2 regions of the Actinoplanes sp. NPDC049118 genome follow, and region 1 is predicted to be linked to the other one. Evidence: riboswitches for the same ligand, from Rfam matches in the RefSeq annotation. Region 1 holds a riboswitch; the other holds the start of a gene.
What was found. A riboswitch is a leader RNA that binds a small molecule or an ion and turns the genes downstream of it on or off. The one in region 1 is predicted to bind cobalamin.

Region 1 (4,355 bases):
TACCAGGCGCCGGACTTGCGGACGATGCTCTGCTCGACGCCGACGTCGATCAGCGAGCCCTCGCGGGAGATGCCCTTGCCATACATGATGTCGAACTCGGCCTGCTTGAAGGGCGCCGCGACCTTGTTCTTCACGACCTTGACGCGGGTGCGGTTACCCACGACGTCGGTGCCGTCCTTCAGGCTTTCGATGCGGCGCACGTCGAGACGCACCGACGAGTAGAACTTCAGCGCGCGACCGCCCGTCGTCGTCTCGGGCGAGCCGAACATGACGCCGATCTTCTCGCGGAGCTGGTTGATGAAGATCGCCGTCGTGCCGGAGTTGTTCAGGATGCCGGTGATCTTCCGCAGGGCCTGGCTCATCAGGCGAGCCTGCAGACCCACGTGGCTGTCGCCCATCTCGCCCTCGATCTCGGCGCGCGGCACGAGGGCCGCCACCGAGTCGATGACGATGATGTCGAGGGCGCCGGAGCGGATCAGCATGTCCGCGATCTCGAGCGCCTGCTCGCCGGTGTCCGGCTGGGAGACCAGCAGGGCGTCGGTGTCGACGCCGAGAGCCTGGGCGTAGTCGGGGTCGAGCGCGTGCTCCGCGTCGATGAAGGCCGCGATGCCGCCGTTGCGCTGGGCGTTGGCCACCGCGTGCAGGGCGACCGTCGTCTTACCGCTGGACTCCGGGCCGTAGACCTCGATGACCCGGCCGCGCGGCAGACCGCCGACGCCGAGCGCGATGTCGAGGGCGATTGAGCCGGTGGGGATGATGGCCATCTGTGTGACAGGCCGCTCCCCGAGGCGCATCACCGAGCCCTTGCCGAACTGCTTGTCGATCTGCGCGAGAGCAAGGTCTAGCGCCTTGTCCCGATCAGGTCCTGCCACCATGTCCGCCACCCCTGTACTCGACTTCCCAGGCGTCTTCGCCGAAGCGTTTCTGTTCACCACGCGGGTCACGCTAGACGTTGGGTCTGACAGAAAACGACCGCCCGGCCGTGAGCTGCGGATGACCTCGCCGCTGAGGACGATAGCCGAACAGGTGTACGACTACGAGTGACACGCCAGAACAAACGTACGAAAGGCGGGTCAGTGCAGGCGCGAAGGCACCCGATCGGGGTACTCGGCCACCACGGCGCGCCAGATGGTAGCGGTGTCCACACCCTGAGCGATGGACTGGTCGATCGTGCGTCCCTGCAACGCCGAGAAACTCTGATCGGTGGCAAGGCTCCTCGCATACGCGGGGCCGAACGCCTGCTCGAGGCGCTCCCAGAAATCCGTCAACCGCACGGGAAAAAGCCTACCCGCGGGCCGCGGGCCACCTCGTCGCGCACAACGCTGAGACACACATCACTACGCGAGAGAGACAGTGGACGCGGCGCCGACCCCGGCCCGCCCGCTTCGCCCCGGATCATCAACTCGTGCGGCCGCCTGGGCGGCCTGCGGGACGGCAAGGCCGGGTCGCGCGGGCGGGCCACCGCGCTAGGGGCGGGCGAGCAGGCAAGCGGCGGGGCAAGCGAGCGAACTAGCGGGCCGACGGGCGGGCGAGCAGGCCGGCGGGCCAACCCAGCGAGGGCAGGCCAATCAAGCGAGGGCAGGCCAGCCGGGAGGGGCGGGCGGGCTTCCCGTCTGCCCACAAACCATGGCGACCAGCACACTGTAGCGACAGACGCGCCGCGAGCGGCTGAGAAGGCTCGTGCGGGACGCATCGGGGAGCGGTTGGTGGTCCGCGTACCGCTCAGGCCAGTGCCGCCGCCGCGACCTTGAGGTCGTCGACCAGGCCCTGGTAGGCCGCGTCCCGGTCGTCGGCCCGCAGCACCGCCGACGGATGGATCGTCGCGAGTGCCTGGGCCTCGGCCGGCGGGAAGTCCTGCGGGCGCTGCGCCGCGGCCGGCCACGGGAGTAGTTCGCCGCGGGATCTCGTGACCCGGAACGAGGGTCCGAAGAGGGTCTTGGCCGCGGTCGCGCCGAGCGCCACGACCAGGTCCGGCTTGAGCAGCGAGAACTCGGCGACCAGCCAGGGGCGGCAGGCGGTGATGTGCGCCGGTCCGGGGGTCTGGTGGATGCGTCGCCGGCCGCGCAGTTCGAAGCGGAAGTGCTTCACGGCGTTCGTCAGGTAGATCACCGACGGGTCGATGCCGGCGTCGCCGACCGCGTCGCGCAGCAGCCGGCCGGCCGGGCCGACGAAGGGCAGGCCCTTCTGGTCCTCGATGTCGCCGGGCTGCTCGCCGACCAGCACGAGCCGGGCATGAGCGGCGCCGCGTCCGAAGACCACCTGGGTGGCGTCCTCGTACAGTTCGCAGCCACGGCAGCCGGGCGCGGCGGCCTTCAGCTCGTCGAGGTCGTGCACATCGGCGGGAATGAACCCCTGGGCGCCGGGCGGGGCCTGCGTCATTGCCATGCAGACGTTTTACCCCCTGCCGTCCCATCCACGCGCGGGGCCTCACCCGAACGAGCATGATCCGACACGCCGACACGACATGTGGGGTTGCGTGTTTGGAGTCGCACCTAGATATGGTGTTGCCCGCAGCTGGTTCGGCCGTCCCTCCAGGACGGCCGAGGCAAGAGGGAATCCGGTGGAAGACCGGAACTGCCCCGCAGCGGTGAGTGGGAACGACCGCCGTCATCAGCACTGGGCCCCGGCCTGGGAAGCGACGGCCAGTAGGAGACCGGAGACCGGTCAGGCCCGCGAGTCCGAAGACCTGCCAGCGCGCCGCACGCTCCGCGTGCGGCGGTCCGAGGCCGCGTGGGACGGCCGACGCCATTCAGGTGTGCGCGCACAGCCGCGTCCACCGGCGTCCTCCTGCGCGCCCGGAGACCACTTCGGAACGGGCTCGCGAGGAGAGAGAGTTCATGACGGTCACGCAGGAGCAGACTGCGTCCGATCCAGCCGTACCGGAGCAGCGCCGACACGCGATGCAGGTGCGCAAGCGCAACGGCGACCCCGAATCGGTCGACGTCAACAAGATCGTCAAGGCGGTCGAGCGGTGGGTCGCCGACCTGGACGAGGTCGACCCGTTGCGGGTGGCGACCAAGACCATCAGTGGTCTCTACGACGGCGCGACCACCGCGGAACTGGACAGGCTGTCGATCCAGACGGCGGCGGAGCTGATCGGCGAGGAGCCGCAGTATTCGCGGCTGGCGGCCCGGCTGCTCGCGGCGTTCGTCGACAAGGAGGTCCGCGGCCAGGGCATCGCGAGCTTCAGCCAGTCCATCGCCCGCGGCCACGCGGAGGGGCTGATCGGGGACGAGACGGCCGAGTTCGTGGCGAGGAACGCCCGCAAGCTCGACGACGCCGTCGACCCGGGCGGCGATCTGCGGTTCGAATACTTCGGCCTGCGTACGGTCGCCGACCGTTACCTGCTGCGGCACCCGCGGACGCGCCTGGTCGTGGAGACGCCGCAGTACTGGCTGCTGCGGGTCGCCTGTGGCCTGTCGACCAGCGCCGGCGAGGCGATCGCGTTCTATCGGCTCATGTCGTCGCTCGCCTACCTGCCGAGCTCGCCGACGTTGTTCAACTCGGGCACCCGGCACACCCAGATGTCGTCGTGCTTCCTCGTGGACTCGCCGAAGGACGAGCTGGATTCGATCTACGAGCGCTATCAGCAGGTGGCGCGGCTGTCGAAGTTCGCCGGCGGCATCGGCATCTCCTGGTCGCGGGTGCGCGGCCGGGGCGCGCTGATCCGCGGCACGAACGGCCGGTCCAACGGCATCGTGCCGTTCCTGCGCACGCTCGACGCCAGCGTCGCGGCGGTCAACCAGGGCGGCCGGCGCAAGGGCGCGGCCTGCGTCTACCTCGAGCCGTGGCACCCGGACATCGAGGAGTTCCTCGAACTGCGGGACAACACGGGCGAGGATGCCCGCCGCACCCACAACCTGAACCTGGCCAACTGGATCCCGGACGAGTTCATGCGCCGGGTCGAGGCCGACGAGGACTGGTCGCTGATCGACCCGTCCGACGCCCCGGAGCTGCCGGACCTCTACGGCGAGGAGTTCGAGGCGGCGTACCGGATCGCGGAGCGGAAGCCGGTCAAGACCGTCAGGGCGCGTGACCTGTACGGCCGGATGATGCGCACGCTGGCACAGACCGGCAACGGCTGGATGACCTTCAAGGACCCCTCGAACCGGCTGAGCAACCAGACCGGCCACCCCGGCAACACCATCCACCTGTCGAACCTGTGCACCGAGATCCTCGAGGTCAGCTCCGACGAAGAGACGGCGGTCTGCAACCTCGGCTCGATCAACCTCGGCGCCCACCTGGCCGGGGACGACGTCGACTGGGCGAAGCTGCGCGAGACCGTGCGGACCGCCGTGGTGTTCCTGGACCGGGTCATCGACATCAACTACTACCCGAGCGAGCAGGCGGCGGCG
Region 2 (4,355 bases), on a different contig from region 1:
ACGTCGACCCAGCCCCACTTCATCGGGTACGTGAACTCGTCGAGCACGTAGAACTTGTACGTCTCGGCGGCCAGGTCCCGTTTGATCTGCGCCCAGCCCTCGGCGGCCTCGGCCGCGTGATCGCGTTCGGTGCCGGGGCGCTGGATCCAGGACCAGCCCTCGCCCATCTTGTGCCACGCGACGCTCGCGCCACCGGCCTGGCCCAGGGCCTTCAACGCCGTCTCCTCGCCGACGCGCCACTTCTCGGACTTCACGAACTGGAAGACCCCGATCGGCCAGCCCGCGCTCCACGCGCGCAGCGCCATCCCGAACGCGGCCGTCGACTTGCCCTTGCCGTGTCCGGTGTGTACGGCCAGCACGGCCTGCCGGCGCCGCTGCCGGGTGGTGAGCCCATCCTGCGGCACCGTCGTGACCTGTCCCTGCGGCATCAGGCGACCCTCCTGCTGGATGCGGCGCCCGCGGCGAGCGCGTCGAGCGGCATGACGTCGGCGCCGAGGGCTGCGGCGAGCCGCCGGGCGAGGCCGAGGCGCACCGGACCGGACTCGCAGTCGACGACCACCGCGGCGACGCCGGCCAGTGCCGGCGCGACGAGCGCGGGGTCCGGGCCGCTGGTCGCGCGCCCGTCGGTGACGACGATCAGCAGCGGCCTGCGGCGGGGATCACGGCGCCGCTCGGTGGCGATGGTCGCGGCCGCGGCGCGCAGGCCGGCCGCCAACGGGGTACGCCCGCCCGTGCGCAGACCCGCGAGCCGCAGCACGCCGACCTCGTGGCTGGAGGTGGGTGGCAGCACCTGCTCCGCGGACGAGCCCCGGAACGTGATCATGCCGACCCGGTCCCGCCGCTGGTAGGCGTCGCGCAGCAGCGACAGCACGGCGGTCTTGACGACGGTCATCCGCCTGCGGGCGGCCATCGACCCGGAAGCGTCGACGACGAAGAGCACCAGATTGGCCTCGCGGCCGACGTGCACGGCCTCCCGCAGGTCACGCGGATGCACGGCCCGCGGGCGCAGGACCGCGGGCCGGGGCGGAGGGGGCGCGGCCGCCTCGGCGACCGGCGCCGCCCGATCCGGCCCGGCGAAGGCCGGCGGTGCCGCGTGGCCGGCGTCCGGGAAAGGGTCCCGGGCCAGGGCTCCCCGGTGAATGGCGGCGCGCAGCGTCGCCGGCAGGTGGGCCGCACCGGCGAGCTTGCCGCGCGGGACCCGGGAGCCGACGACCCGGCCGCGCCGGGAGAGCGCCGGCGAGCGGCGCCCGGCGTGGCCGCCCTCGCCGCGGGCGGCGATCCGCAGGGTCCGCGGCCGGTAGGCGGTGCCGGCCTGAGCGGGTGCGGCGCCGCCGACCCCGGCGCCCTCGGGGGCCTGCTCGCCGGCCGGCGCGGTCTCCGGCCGGCGTTCGGCGGGTCGGGACCCGTTGTCCGGGACGGCGTTGTTCCGGGCGGCACCGTCCGGGGCGGACGGTCCGGGGCCGCGCTGGTCCCGGCCGCCGTCCGGGCCGCCGCCGGGGCCGCCACCGTCCGGTCCGTCGCCGGGACCGCCGTCGTCCGGGCCGTCCGGGCCGCCGTCCGGAGGCGTCGGGTCCGGGTCGTCGTCGGGGGCGGCCTGGTCCAGGGCCTCCTCCAGGCGCTGCTCGTCGGTGCCCGGCGGGTCCAGCGGGTCCCGGCGTCGCCGGTGCGGCAGCGCCAGCCGTGCCGCGTCGCGGATGTCCTCGACGGTGACCCGGTCGCGGCCGTGCCACGCCGCCAGCGCCACCGCGCACCGGGCGACCACGATGTCCGCCCGCATTCCGTCGACCCCGTAGGCCAGGCACACCCGGGCGATCCGGTCCAGCTCCGCGTCGGGCAGCCGCACCGCCGGCACCGCCGCGCGGGCCGCCAGGATCCGGGCCGCCAGCTCGGTCTCGTCGGCCGCGAACCGCCGCGCGAACTCGTCCGGTCCGGCCTCGTAGGCCAGCCGCCGGCGCACCACCTCGGCGCGCAGGGTCGCGTCCCGGGGCGCGGCGACGGTCACCACCAGGCCGAACCGGTCGACCAGCTGCGGCCGCGGCTCGCCCTCCTCGGGATTCATCGTGCCGACGAGCAGGAACCGGGCGGCGTGCTTGACCGACACCCCGTCGCGCTCGACGTGGGCGCGGCCCATCGCCGCCGCGTCGAGCAGCAGGTCGACGAGGTGGTCCGGCAGCAGGTTGACCTCGTCGACGTAGAGGGCGCCGCGGTGCGCGGCCGCGAGCAGGCCCGGCTCGTACGCCTTCACGCCGTCGGCGAGCGCGCGCTGGATGTCGAGGGTGCCGACGACCCGGTCCTCGGTGGCGCCGACCGGCAGCTCGACCAGGGTGGCGGGCCGGTGACCGTGCGGCGCGCCGGCCTCGTGCGGCCCGTCGGGGCAGCCGGGGTCGGTGGCCGCCGGGTCGCAGGCGAAGCGGCAGCCGCGGACCACGTCGACCTCGGGCAGCAGCGCGGCGAGGGCGCGCACCACCGTGGACTTGGCCGTGCCCTTCTCGCCGCGGACCAGGACCCCGCCGACGGCGGGAGACACGGCGGTCAGCAGCAGCGCGAGCCGCAGGTCGTCGAGGCCGACGACGGCAGAGAACGGGTACGGCGTCACGCCCGGTCCTTTCCGCGGGTCCGCGCCCGCGTGTGGAAGGTTACGAGCGGCCGGAGTCTCCTGACTCCCGGGACCTCGATCCCGGTCACAGTGGCGGGACCGTCCCGGTTTCTCACCGGGTTCCTCCGCTGCCGCTCGCGAGTCACTCTTTCTCACGGCGTGGCACGGCGTCAACGCGGGGGCGGGTGGCCGTCCTCACGGCCCGGCCGACACGCCGTGACCGCCCGTCGGCACCGTCCTGCGGATGTCCGGAAGCGAGTCGAGGGCCGGGCGGTGCCGGCCGGTGCCGCCTCAGCGCCCCTCGGGCAGGGCCTTCGCGGTGTCCGGCAGCGGCGGCGGTGCCAGTCTGTCCAACTCGGTGAGCACGTCCGTCACCGCCAGCGCCGAGCGTTCCACCAGCGGGCGCAGCCGTCGGTAGAGGCCGGCGGCGTGCGGATCCGGGCGGGTGGGCTCGCCGACGGCGACCATCGCCGCGGCACCGGACAGGTCCGGCAGCTCGCCGAGGGCGTGCCGCGCGAGCAGGCAGGCGCCGAGCGCGGTGCCCTCCGGCGTGTCCGCCACGGACACGGGAAGGTCCAGGGCCGCGGCGAGCACGCCCACCCACAGGTCGGAGGCGACGGCACCGCCGGTGGCCCGCACCTCGGTCATCGCGATGCCCTCGTCCGCGAACGTGTCGCGGACCAGCGCCAGCTGCTGGCAGACACCCTCGACCGCGGCCCGGACGAGGTGGGCGCGGCCGTGCTCGCGGCGCAGCCCGAGGTACGCGCCGCGCATGCCGCCGCGCCACCACGGCGCCCGCTCCCCCAGCAGGTAGGGCAGGCAGAGCAGGCCCTCGCTGCCCGGCCCGACCTTAGCGGCCTCCACCAGCAGGGCGGCGTCGCGGACGTCGGCGTCCTCGCCCTCGGCGGCCGGGCGGTCGAGGCCGCCGGCGAAGGTCTGTCCGGCCCAGCGCACCACCGAACCGGCGTTGTTGATCGCACCGCCCACCACCCAGTGCTCCTCGGTGAGGGCGTAGCAGAACAGCCGCCCGGCCCGGTCCGCGGTCGGGCGGTTCACGATGGTGCGCAGCGCGCCGCTGGTGCCGAGGGAGACGGCCGCGACCCCGGGCCCGGTGGCGCCGACGCCGAGGTTGGCCAGCGGGCCGTCGGCCGCGCCGATGATCAGCGGGGTGTCCGCGTGCAGCCCCGCCGCGGCCGCCACCTCCGGGTTCAGCCGCAGCCGCCGGGTGGTCGGCACGACCTCGGCGAGCTGGTGCCGGCGCAGGCCGGCCAGCTCCAGCGCCTCGGGGTCCCAGCGGCGCCGGTGTATGTCATACAAGCCGGTGCCGGAGGCGACCGAGAGGTCCAGCAGGAAGCCCTCGTCGGCGAGTCCGGCCAGGACGATCTCCTTGACGCCGCCCCAGCGCGGTGTGTCGCGGAGCTTCGCGGGATCGGTATCCCGCCACCAGGCGAGCTTGGTCAGCGGGGACATCGGGTGCACCGGCGTGCCGGTCCGTGCCTGCAGCGCCTTCGCGTGGCCGGACCCGGCGATCCGCTCGCTCTGCCGGGCCGCCCGGTTGTCGGCCCAGGTGACCAGCGGGCCGAGCGGCGCGCCGTCGCCGTCCATCGGCACGAGCCCGTGCAGGAACGCGCTGAGGCCGACGGCGACGACCCGGTCGTTCTGCCCGTGCACCTGCGCGGCGATGGTGACCAGGGCCTCGATCGCCGCGTCGCGCAGCCGGGCGGGGTCGAGCTCGGCCTGACCCGGCCCGGGCACGGAG

Region 2: linked by a shared signal. The riboswitch ahead of AB0B58_RS18365 (VWA domain-containing protein) and the one ahead of AB0B58_RS04155 (ribonucleoside-diphosphate reductase subunit alpha) in region 1 are both predicted to bind cobalamin.

The regions. Positions count from the first base shown of each region.
Region 1 covers NZ_JBEZDY010000002.1:357,951-362,305, reverse strand. The annotation lists gene recA (recombinase RecA) at 1-875, opposite strand, end outside; gene AB0B58_RS04165 (DUF3046 domain-containing protein) at 1,074-1,274, opposite strand; gene AB0B58_RS04160 (UdgX family uracil-DNA binding protein) at 1,723-2,385, opposite strand; cobalamin riboswitch at 2,499-2,709, shown strand; gene AB0B58_RS04155 (ribonucleoside-diphosphate reductase subunit alpha) at 2,838-4,355, shown strand, end outside.
Region 2 covers NZ_JBEZDY010000010.1:298,418-302,772, forward strand. The annotation lists gene cobO (cob(I)yrinic acid a,c-diamide adenosyltransferase) at 1-428, opposite strand, end outside; gene AB0B58_RS18365 (VWA domain-containing protein) at 428-2,596, opposite strand; cobalamin riboswitch at 2,628-2,757, opposite strand; gene AB0B58_RS18370 (gluconokinase) at 2,888-4,355, opposite strand, start outside.